Linked DNA regions of Tunturibacter psychrotolerans. Each later gene encodes a partner of the first gene's protein in a complex. Links are inferred from orthologs where the notes say so. Each region holds a gene or a part of one and is shown on either strand. Other genes may lie near its edges.

Region 1 (4,614 bases):
TCGAAGTTATTTTTTCCCTGGTCAGTTCCGTCCGGCAGTCGCTCCTGCTTTGGAGTTCCCTCTGGCAGTTCACGTTTGTCTGAAGGAATGTTGTAGACGACCCAGTGGACAAAATGCACCAAGGAGTCACGGTCGGTCGCGATCAGGGCGAAGCTTTGAGTGCCTTCAGGAGGTGAGGTCCAGGACAGTGCAGGGGAGATCTCCGCACCGTCGCAGGTGAAATTGCTTGGGATCGTATCGCCGTCGAGACTCGAGCTAGCGAGATGCAGGGACGCGTTGGCTATTCGGGGTTGAGGCTCCTTAGGGGAACGCGTCATCGCTAGAAAAACGCCTGTCGCCAAGGCTACGACCACGAGAGCTCCGGTTAGAAAAAATGCTCGTGATCGTCTCACAGATCATTCCTCCTCGTTGCGCCCTTGCTCTGGCGCAGTGTGTTCCGAACCTCTGGGCCAGTCGACTTGCTGCAAGGAATGGATAGACTACCGCATTCTGGGCTACCAGGTGATGTACACGCCTTTGCGGATCCACTGGGGACTGTCTATCTGCTGCATCATGAAGTCGGCTACGTCTTCGCGTGAGATACGGCTGCCGTTGGGCGGGAGGGCGTCGCCGTCGATGCGGTAGTGGCCGTGAGCGGGCGTGTTGGTGAGCATGGGAGGCATCACCATGGTCCAGTCGAGGCCACTGCGGGAGAGATTGTTCCACTGCGAGATCTGCGAGGCTACGGGCCACTTGAGGAAGGTGTTGTAGACGATGTTCTGAACGATCCAGCGGCGCCAGGCGGGCTGCTTGTCGAGCGAGGTGGGGAGAGCACCGGCAGAGCCAAGGACGATGATGCGGCGAACGGGTTTGGGGTGGGTGCTCGTCTGTTGCATCGCTGCGATGATCTGGGGCACGGCGCGCTCAAGCACGTCTTCCTTTTTGAGGGAGTTTGCACCGAGAGCAGAGAGAACCACGTCGGCTCCTTCGATGGTTTGGCGGACCGCTGCGGGATCGAAAGCGCTGCCCCGGATAGAGTGGATGTGATCGCGTTGGGGAAAGGTTTCTGGCGCGCGAAGGAGGGCTGTGACATCGAACCCAGCGGCGACACAGCGCTGGGTGAGGAGTTTTCCTGTGGCACCACTGGCTCCGAAGAGGGCGACTTTCATTGCTGGCTCCTTTCGGTTCGGGACTGATTATCCTCTGCTGTGAGACGCAGATGTGAAAAAAGTGGTTGGGATAACCTCCTCGTTTTGTTTTATTTGGTGAATATTCCCACGCTGGGTGCCAAGTCTTCTCACAAGCCGAAATGGGGTGCTGTGAAGAAGTGGAATAAGAAGGCGGTTGGGGCGATGATTGGGGCCGGTCTTCCTGATTGTGCGGTTCGGCGCGACCAGTTTTCTAAAACGGGGATGCAGCTTAAGTATCTATTTATGAGATCGATGGGAAGGATATCCACTTTTCAAGCGAGAACGGCTACTGCTACTAGTATTTTTCTCTTTTTCTCTTCTTTTCTTAGAAGCAGTCGCGTCGTCAGTAGGGAGATTTCAGCCAGCGCGAGCATCGCACACAACGACCTTGGTTTCCACAAAGAAATCTGTCGCGTTAAGGGAGGGTTCGCCCCTAGAATCAAGCAGAACGCTGAAGGCCGAGATGCATCCTGTGTTCGATTCAGTGTAAAGTTTTGCCAGCACTAACCTACCGAGATGGAGAGACCGACCGTGACCAGTGCGACCCAGGAGCCCGAGATGACTTTGCCGACCGAGACGAGCGCAACGCCAGCCCCAACCGGCAACCTCGAGATCACGGTCTCCCGCGCCGAGCTGCTGCGCGAGCTGACTGCTGCCCAGAGTGTGGTCGAACGGAAGACGACGATTCCGATTTTGTCGAACTTTCTGTTTGAGGCGACACAGGGCGCGGGCGGCGACCGGTTGACGATTACTGCGACGGACCTTGATCAAAGCCTGCGGACCAGCTGCGCGGCCAAAGTGAAGAAGGCCGGTGCGTGCACGATTCCCGCACGCAAGTTGTATGACTACATCAAGCTTCTGCCCGAGGGCGAGATCTCGATCAAGCTGATGGATAACCACTGGGTGCAGATTCGCGCGGGGCGGTCGAACACGAAGATGGTGGGGATGGCGCGGGCGAACTTTCCCCAAGTGCCGGAGTTTCCGGCCAGTGGCGCGGTGAAGATTTCGGTACCTTCTCTGAAGAACATGGTTTCGAAGACGATCTTTGCGATTTCAAATGAGGAGTCACGCTATACGCTGAATGGCGCCTTACTGGTACTGAAGGCAGAGAGCATGGCGATGGTTGCGACTGATGGACACCGACTGGCGCATATCGAAAAGCTTGGAGAGACGCTGGAGGGTGTGTCGGGGGAGAAAAAGACGCTGATTCCGCGTAAGGCGCTGAGTGAGCTTTCTTCGCTGCTGGGTGCGACGGAGGCCGAGACACTCGAGTTTGGCGATGACGAACAGACGCTGTTCTTCAGGGTCGGCGGACGGGTGCTGACCAGCCGCAAGCTGACCGGGCAGTTCCCCAACTATGAAGCAGTGCTGCCGCGGGATAACAACAAATTCGTCATTGTCCGTTGCGAAGATTTGATGGGATCCATTCAGCGTGTGGCGCAGTTTGCCGACGAGCGGAGCGGCGCTATCAAGATTCGGCTGGAGCAGAATGAATTGAAGCTTTCGTCTTCAAGTACGGATGCGGGAGAGTCGGAAGATACGATCGAGACGCCTTACAACTACGATCCGCTGGTTGTTGGATTCAACAGCCAGTATCTTATCGATTTTCTGAAGGCGATCGGCAACACGGGCGAGGTGCGGCTGGAGTTTAAGGATGCTCAGAGCGCTGGGCAGATGCGACCCGAAGATGCGAATGAGGATGTGAAGTATCGGTACATCCTGATGCCGATGAGGATCTGAACGTAAAGGTCGATCTCCTCGGAAAAATAAAGCATAAAGTGGCCATTTGGCCACTTTGTGCTTTATTTTGACAATCCTTACGGGATGCCCTGAGAGCACAAGAACCTTTACGTTCTTCGCGACCGTCGCGCGAAGGCTCCATTCTTCTGGTCTGACGAAAAGCACTATGACTAGCGGCTAACGACTGCGAGGCAGGGATTGGTCCTCACAAATCGGCTTATCGGAAGTGACCGATGATGACCGCCTGCAGGTTCAGAATCGGGCCTCAGGCAGACGAAATGGTTCCTCTCATCTCCATCCGACATCAGGATTCTGCTCGGTGTAAAGTGATCACTTATGTCACGCACTGTCCTGCTCATCACTTCTGCCGCAGTACTTCTAGCGCTCGGCTCCCCTGCGGCCTTCGCGGCGTCCGATTGCACATCGCTTAAGAGCATGACGTTCCCAGATGCCACAATAACGGCTGCTGAAGGGGTGACTGCAGGCTCGATGGAATTACAAGGCTTGGAACCACTGACCAATCTGCCGGCGTTCTGCCGGGTCCGCGTCACACTGCATCCCACTGCGGACTCAACGATTCGATTCGAAGCGTGGCTACCACAGAAGTCGTGGAATGGACGTCTGCTAGATGTTGGCAACGGTGGCTTCGCTGGCTCAATCGGCTATGGGCAGATGGCAAGCAATCTGCGGCGGGGTTACGCAACAGCGGGGTCGGACGCTGGACACCAGGCCGACGCGGAAGATGCAAGCTGGGCGTACCAGCATCCTGAAAAGATTGCCGACTTTGGTTATCGAGCCGTGCACCTTACCGCGCTGCTGTCGAAGGCGGTGGTAAAGGCGTATTACGCCAAGGCACAGGAGAAGTCGTACTTCGATGCGTGCTCCGATGGGGGCCGCGAGGCGTTGATGGAGGCGCAGCGCTTCCCAGACGACTTCGACGGGATTTTGGCGGGCGCTCCGGCGAACAACTGGGCGCACATGCTGGTAAACGGACTGGCGGTGACTCAGGCCACCTCGCGAGATCCTAGCGCTTACATATCGGCGCTAAAGCTGCCTGCGATCACTCAGGCGGTGCTGAACGCCTGTGATGGATTGGACGGCTTGAAGGATGGGGTCATCAGCGACCCGGAGCGCTGCCGATTCGATCCTGCCGTTCTGCAATGCAGAAGAACGGAAGATAGCAGTTGTCTGACGACACCCCAAATACACGCGCTGCGCATGATCTACAGTGGCGCAAAGGACAGTAAGGGTGTGACAATCTTTCCCGGCTTGATGCCGGGAGACGAAAACCCGTCGTGGCATAACTGGGTTCTCGGCAATGCGCCTGCCGGTGCGAGTGGCACGAACTATCTGTCCGGATATTTTCGGTACATGGTTCTCAATGATCCAACCTGGAACCCCCTCACAGCCGACGTCGACACTTCCCTCCAGGCCGCCATCGATCGTAGCGGAAAAGATGTGGATGCGATCGATCCTGATCTATCGCGATTTGCGGCGCATGGCGGAAAGCTGATCATGTACCACGGCTGGAATGATCCGGCCATCTCACCCTTGAACTCCATCCAATACTTGGCTGACTTAAAGAGGGCTATGGGTTCCGCAAAGGCCGATGATGTCGTTCGCCTATACATGGTGCCAGGAATGGAGCACTGCGTCGGTGGCCCCGGCCCTAATATCTTTGGGCAGCTCGGATTGGCTGGTGCAG
Region 2 (3,588 bases), 1.4 Mb from region 1 along the record:
CTACGTGCGCGATGACTCCGCCAAGGCCAAGGACAAGAGCAATCTCGAGGTCAAACTCACAGACTCCGGTCGCACCGTCTACGGCGGTGGCGGAATCACTCCCGACGAGAAGATCGACAACCTCAAATCCAATCACTTTCAGGACAGTCTCCTCATCAAATACGCGTTCTTCAACTTCAGCAAGCACTACCTCGCTAGCCACACCGTCACCAAGGACTTCCAGGTTGACGATGCGGTCATGCAGCAGTTCAAGGCGTTCCTGAAGGACAACCAGATCGATTACACCGACTCGGACATCGCCGGTGTCAGCGACTGGATCAAGCAGAGCATCAAGAGCGAACTTTTCACCTCACAGTTCGGACAACTGGAAGGCCTCAAGGTTCGCGCCGAATGGGATCCCCAGATTGCCAAAGCTGTCACCTTCCTGCCCGAAGCCCAAACCCTAGAAGATCACTCCAAGCTGGCGCAAAAGAACACCGCCAGCCGCTAAACTTCAACTCATCGACAATAAAAAGGCGCTCAAGCATCAGCTTGAGCGCCTTTTTCTATGCCTCAAAATTCTGGAGCGGGAGACCGGGATCGAACCGGCGACATTCAGCTTGGGAAGCTGACGTTCTGCCACTGAACTACTCCCGCATCGAGTCTCATTATACGCAAAAAATTTCAGCCAGACTTTCGGTCGTCCGCGGTCCGCACTCTTTGAGATCGACTCCGAGGCCTATCATGGAGCTGGATCATGGTTCGCAAAATAGTTCACGTAGATATGGACGCGTTCTATGCCTCGGTAGAGCAGCGGGATGATCCGGGGCTGCGCGGACGTCCGGTGGTTGTCGCATGGCGCGGCAATCGCTCCGTGGTCTGTGCTGCCTCCTATGAGGCGCGAAGCTTCGGTGTGCACTCGGCGATGCCCGCCACCCGCGCCGAGCGGCTGTGTCCCGAAGCGATCTTCGTGCCTCCGGACTTCACCCGCTACCGCGCCGTCTCCCGAGCAGTCCGAGAGATCTTCCAGCGACACACCGATCTGATTGAGCCGCTCTCGCTCGACGAAGCCTATCTGGACGTCACCGAAAACAAAACCGGCCTGCCCACGGCTACGCGAGTCGCCATCACCATCCGCCAGCAGATTCGCGACGAGCTGAACCTGACCGCGTCCGCAGGCGTAGCGCAAAACAAATTCCTCGCCAAGATCGCCTCCGACTGGCGCAAACCGAACGGCCTCTTCGTCATTCAGCCCGATGACGTCCAAACCTTCCTTCCCCCACTCCCTGTCGCACGCATTCCCGGCGTAGGAAAGGTCACCGAAACCCGGCTGAAACAGATCGGCGTTCAAACAATCGCTGATCTGCAGGCCCTCGAGCTAACGCACCTTGAAGCACGGTTTGGCCGTTACGGAATGCGTCTCTACGAACTCGCTCGCGGTATCGATCACAACAAGGTAGTTCCTGACAGGCCCACCAAATCCATCTCCGCCGAAGACACCTTTGAACGCGATATCCCGCTCTCAGAGACCGAGACGTTGATCCGCCGCCTCGCTGAAAAGGTGTGGACGGCCTCCCGCAAAGATACCCGCGTGGCACGCACCGTGGTCCTGAAGCTGAAGACGAGCGGCTTCAATATTCTCACGCGCAGCCATACCCCCTCGATCCCTCCGGGTTCATGCGAAGAACTCACTGCGATTGCTCTCCTCCTGAGAGAGCGCATTACCCTCGAACCCGCCCAGCGCTTTCGTTTGGTTGGGGTGGGCCTCAGCAATTTTCGAGATGCGGAAAGCCTCCAACCGCCCCTGTTCGAGGACAGCGAATGACCTCCAAAATTTCTTTTATGAAAGCTGCCGCCATTTCGATATCATCCCCATCTAACGCGTTGAAAGGTAACAAACAAAACAAAATGTTCGCCGAGTTGATCAATATCGACTCGATTGGTTTAATATCATTTCAGACCCTTGGCTCTAGTTATGTTCCTTCAACCTGTTGCGTATAGAGGTCCTACTGCCGTGTCTCTTTTCACCAGACGTTCGCCCGCAGACATCAGCAGAACCAACTCAAGGCCTGCACGCATATGGTGCGGTGCGGTCATGTCTTTGATTGCGGGCACGGCCTCCGCGCAATCTCCCACGAACATCTTCGATCCCGCCGGCACTCCCGCGCGTACCGCCATGGGCCTTTCGATATTGGTCCTTTCAGTCACCCTGGTCATCTTTCTCATCGTCGCCGGCCTATTGCTCTATGCCATCATCCGCTTCCGGCATCGGCCGACTGACTCCGATCGCGAACCCGCCCAGATCTACGGCAGCAATCAGATCGAGCTCTCCTGGACAGTCATACCGATTCTGATCGTAGTCACGCTCTTTCTCACCACCACGCGCGTCATCCTTGTCACCGAGGCAATTCCGAAGCCTCCAAGCGCGATGGACGTAACCGTCATCGGCCATCAATTCTGGTGGGAATATAACTACCCCAAACTCGGCGTCGTTACAGCCAACGAGCTGCACGTTCCCATTAGCGATCCATCATCGCCAACGCCAACTTATTTGACGATGTCCTCAGCCGACGTCTCCCATAGCTTCTGGGTACCTCGTCTCGCAGGCAAGATGGACCTGATTCCAAATCGCGTCAACACCATGTGGATCGACCCGCAGGCAACGGGCCTCTACCTCGGCCAATGCGCGCAGTATTGCGGAACCCAGCACGCAAAGATGCTTCTTCGTGTCTACGCGCAAACCCCACAGGACTTCGCTGCGTGGATAGAGCAGCAGAAGAAACCCGCGGTGCAGGACTTCCCTGGAAACGCCGCTGCAGCAGAGGGTCAGACCGTCTTTATGAAGAACGCGTGCATCAACTGCCACGCCATCAAAGGAACCGTCGCCACCGGCCGCTTTGGGCCTGACCTGACCCACCTCGCCAGCCGCGACACCATCGCCTCCGGACCGGTCCCGAACACACCTGAAAATCTCAGAAAGTGGGTCAACGACCCAAACACCCTGAAACCCGGCTCGTTGATGCCGGCGATGCATTTGAACGATCACGATCTCGACGTCATCACCGCTTATCTCACTCAGCTTCACTAACCAATTACCGGAAAGAAGCGAAGCATGACCACAACTCCTGTATTGGAAGCAGTCGACGAGACACTGGAGACTCAGGGTAAGCCACCCCTCAATGTCATCTACGAGTGGCTGACGACCGTCGATCACAAAAAAATCGGGCTGATGTACATCTGCTACGCGCTCCTATTTCTCGTCATCGGTGGCTTCGAAGCGGTCCTGATGCGGATTCAGCTCGCCATTCCCAACAATCACTTTGTATCGCCGCAGGTCTTCAACCAGCTCTTCACGATGCACGGCACCACCATGGTCTTCTTCATGGGAATGCCGATCCTCTTCGGCATGGGAAATTATCTCGTCCCCCTCATGATCGGCGCTCGCGACATGGCCTTCCCACGGCTGAACGCCTTCAGCTTCTGGGTCTCCGCCTTCGCTGGCTTCCTTCTTTACTTCAGCTATATCGGCGGTAGCGGACTCTACGCTGCAGGCTCTGCGCCCGATGTCGGCTGGTTCGCCTACGCACCTCTCACCTCAAAGGTCTTCTC
Region 3 (3,741 bases), 2.2 Mb from region 1 along the record:
CCTGTACGCGCACATACGCCTGCATCGCCTTCGCCACACGGCTCTGCGCCTCGAAGTTCTCATATCCCCAATCGCCCACCATCAGCAACCGCGACGCGCCATTCGCCGAACCCGCCTGCTTCGAACTCGCAAACGACGGCAAAGCACCCAATCCAGCTAACGCACTGAACGCAAAACTCTGGCGCAGAAAACGCCGCCGCGAAACTACTTCACTCGGACCCATGAACCACCCTTTGGTTATCTATGCATGTACAAGAGGTTAGACGATCCACCCGCGTCAAAAGCCGCGAAAGGGAACAGCTAAAACTCGCGCCGCCCCTCCATCGCTCGCGTCATCGTCACCTCATCGGCATATTCAATATCGCTCCCCGCTGGCACTCCCGTCGCAATTCTCGTCACCTTCACATCGGCCTTCGTCTTCCGTAACTCGAGCGCCAGATATCCCGCCGTAGCCTCTCCCTCTGTCGTCGGCGAGGTCGCCAGAATTACCTCGTCCACCTCCGCCAAACGAGTCAGCAGATTCGCAATCCGCAACTGCTCCGGTCCCACCCCGCCAATCGGCGAAAGTGTCCCATGCAACACGTGATACACGCCGTGGTAGCTCCGCGTCTTCTCAATCGTCCCAATATTCGTCGGCTCTTCCACCACGCAAACCAGCCTCTGATTCCGCACCGGACTCGTGCAATACCCACATGGATCAACATCCGTAATGTTGTTGCAGATCGAGCAAAGTCGCAGGTGTAGCTTCAACTCCCGTATCGCCACGGACAGCGCCTCAGCTTCCTCCGCCGACGATCGCAACACATGAAACGCCAGCCGCTGCGCGCTTTTGCTCCCAATTCCCGGCAGCTTCCTCAACTCTTCAATCAGCCGAGACATTGGCTGCGCAAAACGATTCGGGGTAGAGCCAAACGGACCAGCCACTTATCCCAACCCCGGTAGATCCGGCAGACCCAACCCACCCATCATTCCCTGCACGCTCGACTTCATCGCCTCATCCGCACGTCGCCCCGCTTCATTCACCGCTGCTGCAATCAGATCCTCCAACAACTCCAGATCGCTCGCGGAACTCCCCATCGCGGTCGGCTCGATCTTTACCCGCAGAAGCTCTTTCTTGCCGTTCATCCGCACGGTCACCACGCCACCGCCGCTCGAAGCCTCGACCACCGTCGCAGCGAGCTTCTTCTCCATCTGCTCCTGCATCAGCTTCGCCTGCCCCATCATCTCTTTCATCTTTCCGAGATCAGAAAAATCCATCACTATCTCCAGTGCTGTTACGAGTAGCTAGTCGTTGTCCCGCAGATCGATCACATTTCGAATCTCGGCGTTGAACAACGTCTGAGCCCTTTGCACTATTGGATGCTCCATAGCCTTCGCTTGGACGCTCCCACTTTTCACTGCCCGCGGTTTTTTCGCATTGGCAGCGTTCTTCACGCCCGGCAGCAACACCAGTTTCAATGCCCGAGCATCAGCCTCCCGTAGCGCAGCCTTCACCAACTTCTCCACCTCGGGATTGATCACTAACGGCAGCATCGTCTTCGACAGTTCGGTCTGCACCCGGACCTCGCCTTCCGTTACAGTCCACTCTGCATCCGCCAAAGCATCCGCCGGCGTCGCCTGGTTCTTCGCCGCCAACAAAGTATCAACGGCCACCCTCTGCAACTCCTCCGCAGAATGTAACGCAACTGGTTGCACATTCGAACGACTCTCTGAGCCCTCCACCTCTGCAACGGCCTGCAATGTTGCAATCTCCGTCTCCGCCATATCCCCCAGTTCCAGCAACGCAGCGCCCTTCGCATCACCGTCCGTCAGCACCATCTCCGCAGGCGTCGCAACAGAAACCGGCATAGGCACTGCGGCAGGCAACGGCATCGGAGCCGCGATCGGTACAACCGGAGCCGCAACTGGAACAACAGGAATCGCAACTGGAACAAGAGGAACCACAATCGGCGCTGCCACCACAGCCTTCTCATCAAACCGATTTCTACTCTGGTCCTTTTCAAAGGGAGAAAACGCCGGTCTCGCACTCGCTACCGTCGCACTCGTCTCCAGCACGCGTGCCGTTGCAGCTCCGCTCACCGGATTCCTCGTTGGCGCAGCAGCAGGCGCACTCACCGTCTTCGCTGTTGCCACACCTGGGCCGGGCCTTGCGGCGCCGGTAACAGGGAACTGACTCAACACCGCTTCAATCGGCAAAAGCCGCCGCAGATGCACCAATTTCAGTAAGCCCAGCTCGAAGTGAAACCGCTGCTCCTGCCTATATCCCAACTCATCGAACGTCTTCAACATCACCTGCAGAAATCTGGTCAATTCCTCTTCGCTGAACAGTGCAGCCGACCGCCCCGCGCGCCGCTGCTCGTCCGCCGAGATCTGCAGCAGCTCACCCGCAACCCCATCTGCGCCCGCGCCATCCACGCCGATACCGGCAATCTTCGCAATCACCGTATTCCGCAGGTACCGCACAAACTGCCGCGCCAACTGCGCCGGAGAATTTCCCGCATCCAGCAGTTGATTTGCAACCGTAATCACCTCAGCGCTGCGATTCCCATCCACCGCCTCGAGAATCCGTTCAAACACAGCGTTCGGAACCGTCCCCATCAGCTCCCGAATCTGTCCCGCATCCAGCCTTGCCCGTCCATCTTCGACCGGCGCACTCGCAATCGCCTGGTCCATAATCGAAAGCGCATCGCGCATCGACCCATCGCCAGCCTCCGCGAGTAGACTCAGCGCAGCATCATCCGCGTCTACACCCTCCCGCTCAGCAATCCCGCGCAACTCACCCAGAATATCCACCAGCTTCACCGCATGAAAGCTGAAGTGCTGGCATCGCGATCGCACCGTCTGTGGAATATCCTCCGGCTGTGTCGTCGCCATCATGAAGACAATATGATCCGGCGGCTCCTCCAACGTCTTCAGCAGCGCATTGAACGCCGCATCCGTAATCTGGTGCGCCTCATCGAGTATGTAAATCTTGTACTTATCCCGCGCCGGCCGATACCGCGCCGCATCCCGCAGCTCACGAATCTCGTCGATTCCACGATTGGTCGCGGCATCGATCTCAATCACATCGACCGCATTACCCGCCCTGATCTCCGTACAACTCTCGCACACCTCGCAGGGCTCTGCCGTCGGCCGCACCGCCGAACCAATGGCATTCCGGCAGTTCAACGCCATCGCCAGGATGCGTGCAATCGTCGTCTTCCCGATGCCGCGATGTCCGCTGAAGATATATCCGTGCGCTATCCGACCTTGCGTCAACGCATTCATCAACGTCACGGTCACGTGATCCTGTCCCGCAACATCTGCGAAACGCTGAGGCCGGTATTTCCTTGCAAGAACCTGATAAGCCATAGAAAGAGACAATCGATCCGCTGAAGTCTGGTATTGAGAAATCGTGCGTTATGCATGAGGCCGCGATAGCGATGCCACCAGCCCCACTTTCCCTATTGTATCGTCGTATCGCGAGCAGGCACACCAAGCCCCTTCAGGGAGTGCAAATGACGAAAACAGTCAATCTTCTCAAAAGTCTTCTCCATAATTTTGGAGTAGTCCTGGTCGTATTCGGTTTTGCTTTTCTCGGACGAAAGATCGATTCCTTTCTGGGCATAACCGGCTTTCATTCTGTCTTTACCACAGCCGCAGCCTGGTTATTTCTAGTCATCGGTTTTCTCGTGCGAGTATGGGCGGCGTTCCACTTCTACGAGCAGCGCATGAAAGTCATTTCGCTGGTGCCCCAGAAGA

The links.
Region 2: the proteins of dnaN (region 1) and dinB are in contact, whole or in part, in a solved structure (PDB 1OK7), measured with the Escherichia coli proteins. The link is inferred for Tunturibacter psychrotolerans from one-to-one orthologs.
Region 3: the proteins of dnaN (region 1) and dnaX are in contact, whole or in part, in a cryo-EM structure (PDB 8GIZ), measured with the Escherichia coli proteins. The link is inferred for Tunturibacter psychrotolerans from one-to-one orthologs.

Annotation. Positions count from the first base shown.
Region 1 is NZ_CP132942.1:709,556-714,169, reverse strand. What follows is about bases 842-3,818. They hold dnaN (DNA polymerase III subunit beta), read left to right. Parts: upstream 842-1,727; coding sequence 1,728-2,909; downstream 2,910-3,818. Other genes in these bases: RBB77_RS02825 (tannase/feruloyl esterase family alpha/beta hydrolase), read left to right, coding at 3,246-3,818; RBB77_RS02835 (NAD(P)-dependent oxidoreductase), read right to left, coding at 842-1,148. Outside these bases: RBB77_RS02840 (YbhB/YbcL family Raf kinase inhibitor-like protein), read right to left, coding at 1-392; more of RBB77_RS02835, read right to left, coding at 495-841; more of RBB77_RS02825, read left to right, coding at 3,819-4,614. UniProt on the Escherichia coli protein: Confers DNA tethering and processivity to DNA polymerases and other proteins. Acts as a clamp, forming a ring around DNA (a reaction catalyzed by the clamp-loading complex) which diffuses in an ATP-independent manner freely and bidirectionally along dsDNA.
Region 2 is NZ_CP132942.1:2,119,398-2,122,985, reverse strand. The notes cover bases 1-2,770. They hold dinB (DNA polymerase IV), read left to right. Parts: upstream 1-736; coding sequence 737-1,804; downstream 1,805-2,770. Other genes in these bases: coxB (cytochrome c oxidase subunit II), read left to right, coding at 2,075-2,770; RBB77_RS08795 (S41 family peptidase), read left to right, coding at 1-490. Outside these bases: more of coxB, read left to right, coding at 2,771-3,067; ctaD (cytochrome c oxidase subunit I), read left to right, coding at 3,092-3,588. UniProt on the Escherichia coli protein: Poorly processive, error-prone DNA polymerase involved in translesion repair and untargeted mutagenesis. Copies undamaged DNA at stalled replication forks, which arise in vivo from mismatched or misaligned primer ends.
Region 3 is NZ_CP132942.1:2,937,048-2,940,788, forward strand. The notes cover bases 819-3,741. They hold dnaX (DNA polymerase III subunit gamma/tau), read right to left. Parts: upstream 3,352-3,741; coding sequence 1,285-3,351; downstream 819-1,284. Other genes in these bases: recR (recombination mediator RecR), read right to left, coding at 819-879; RBB77_RS12150 (YbaB/EbfC family nucleoid-associated protein), read right to left, coding at 925-1,257; RBB77_RS12160 (methyltransferase family protein), read left to right, coding at 3,498-3,741. Also shown: RBB77_RS12140 (metallophosphoesterase), read right to left, coding at 1-223; more of recR, read right to left, coding at 301-818. UniProt on the Escherichia coli protein: Part of the beta sliding clamp loading complex, which hydrolyzes ATP to load the beta clamp onto primed DNA to form the DNA replication pre-initiation complex.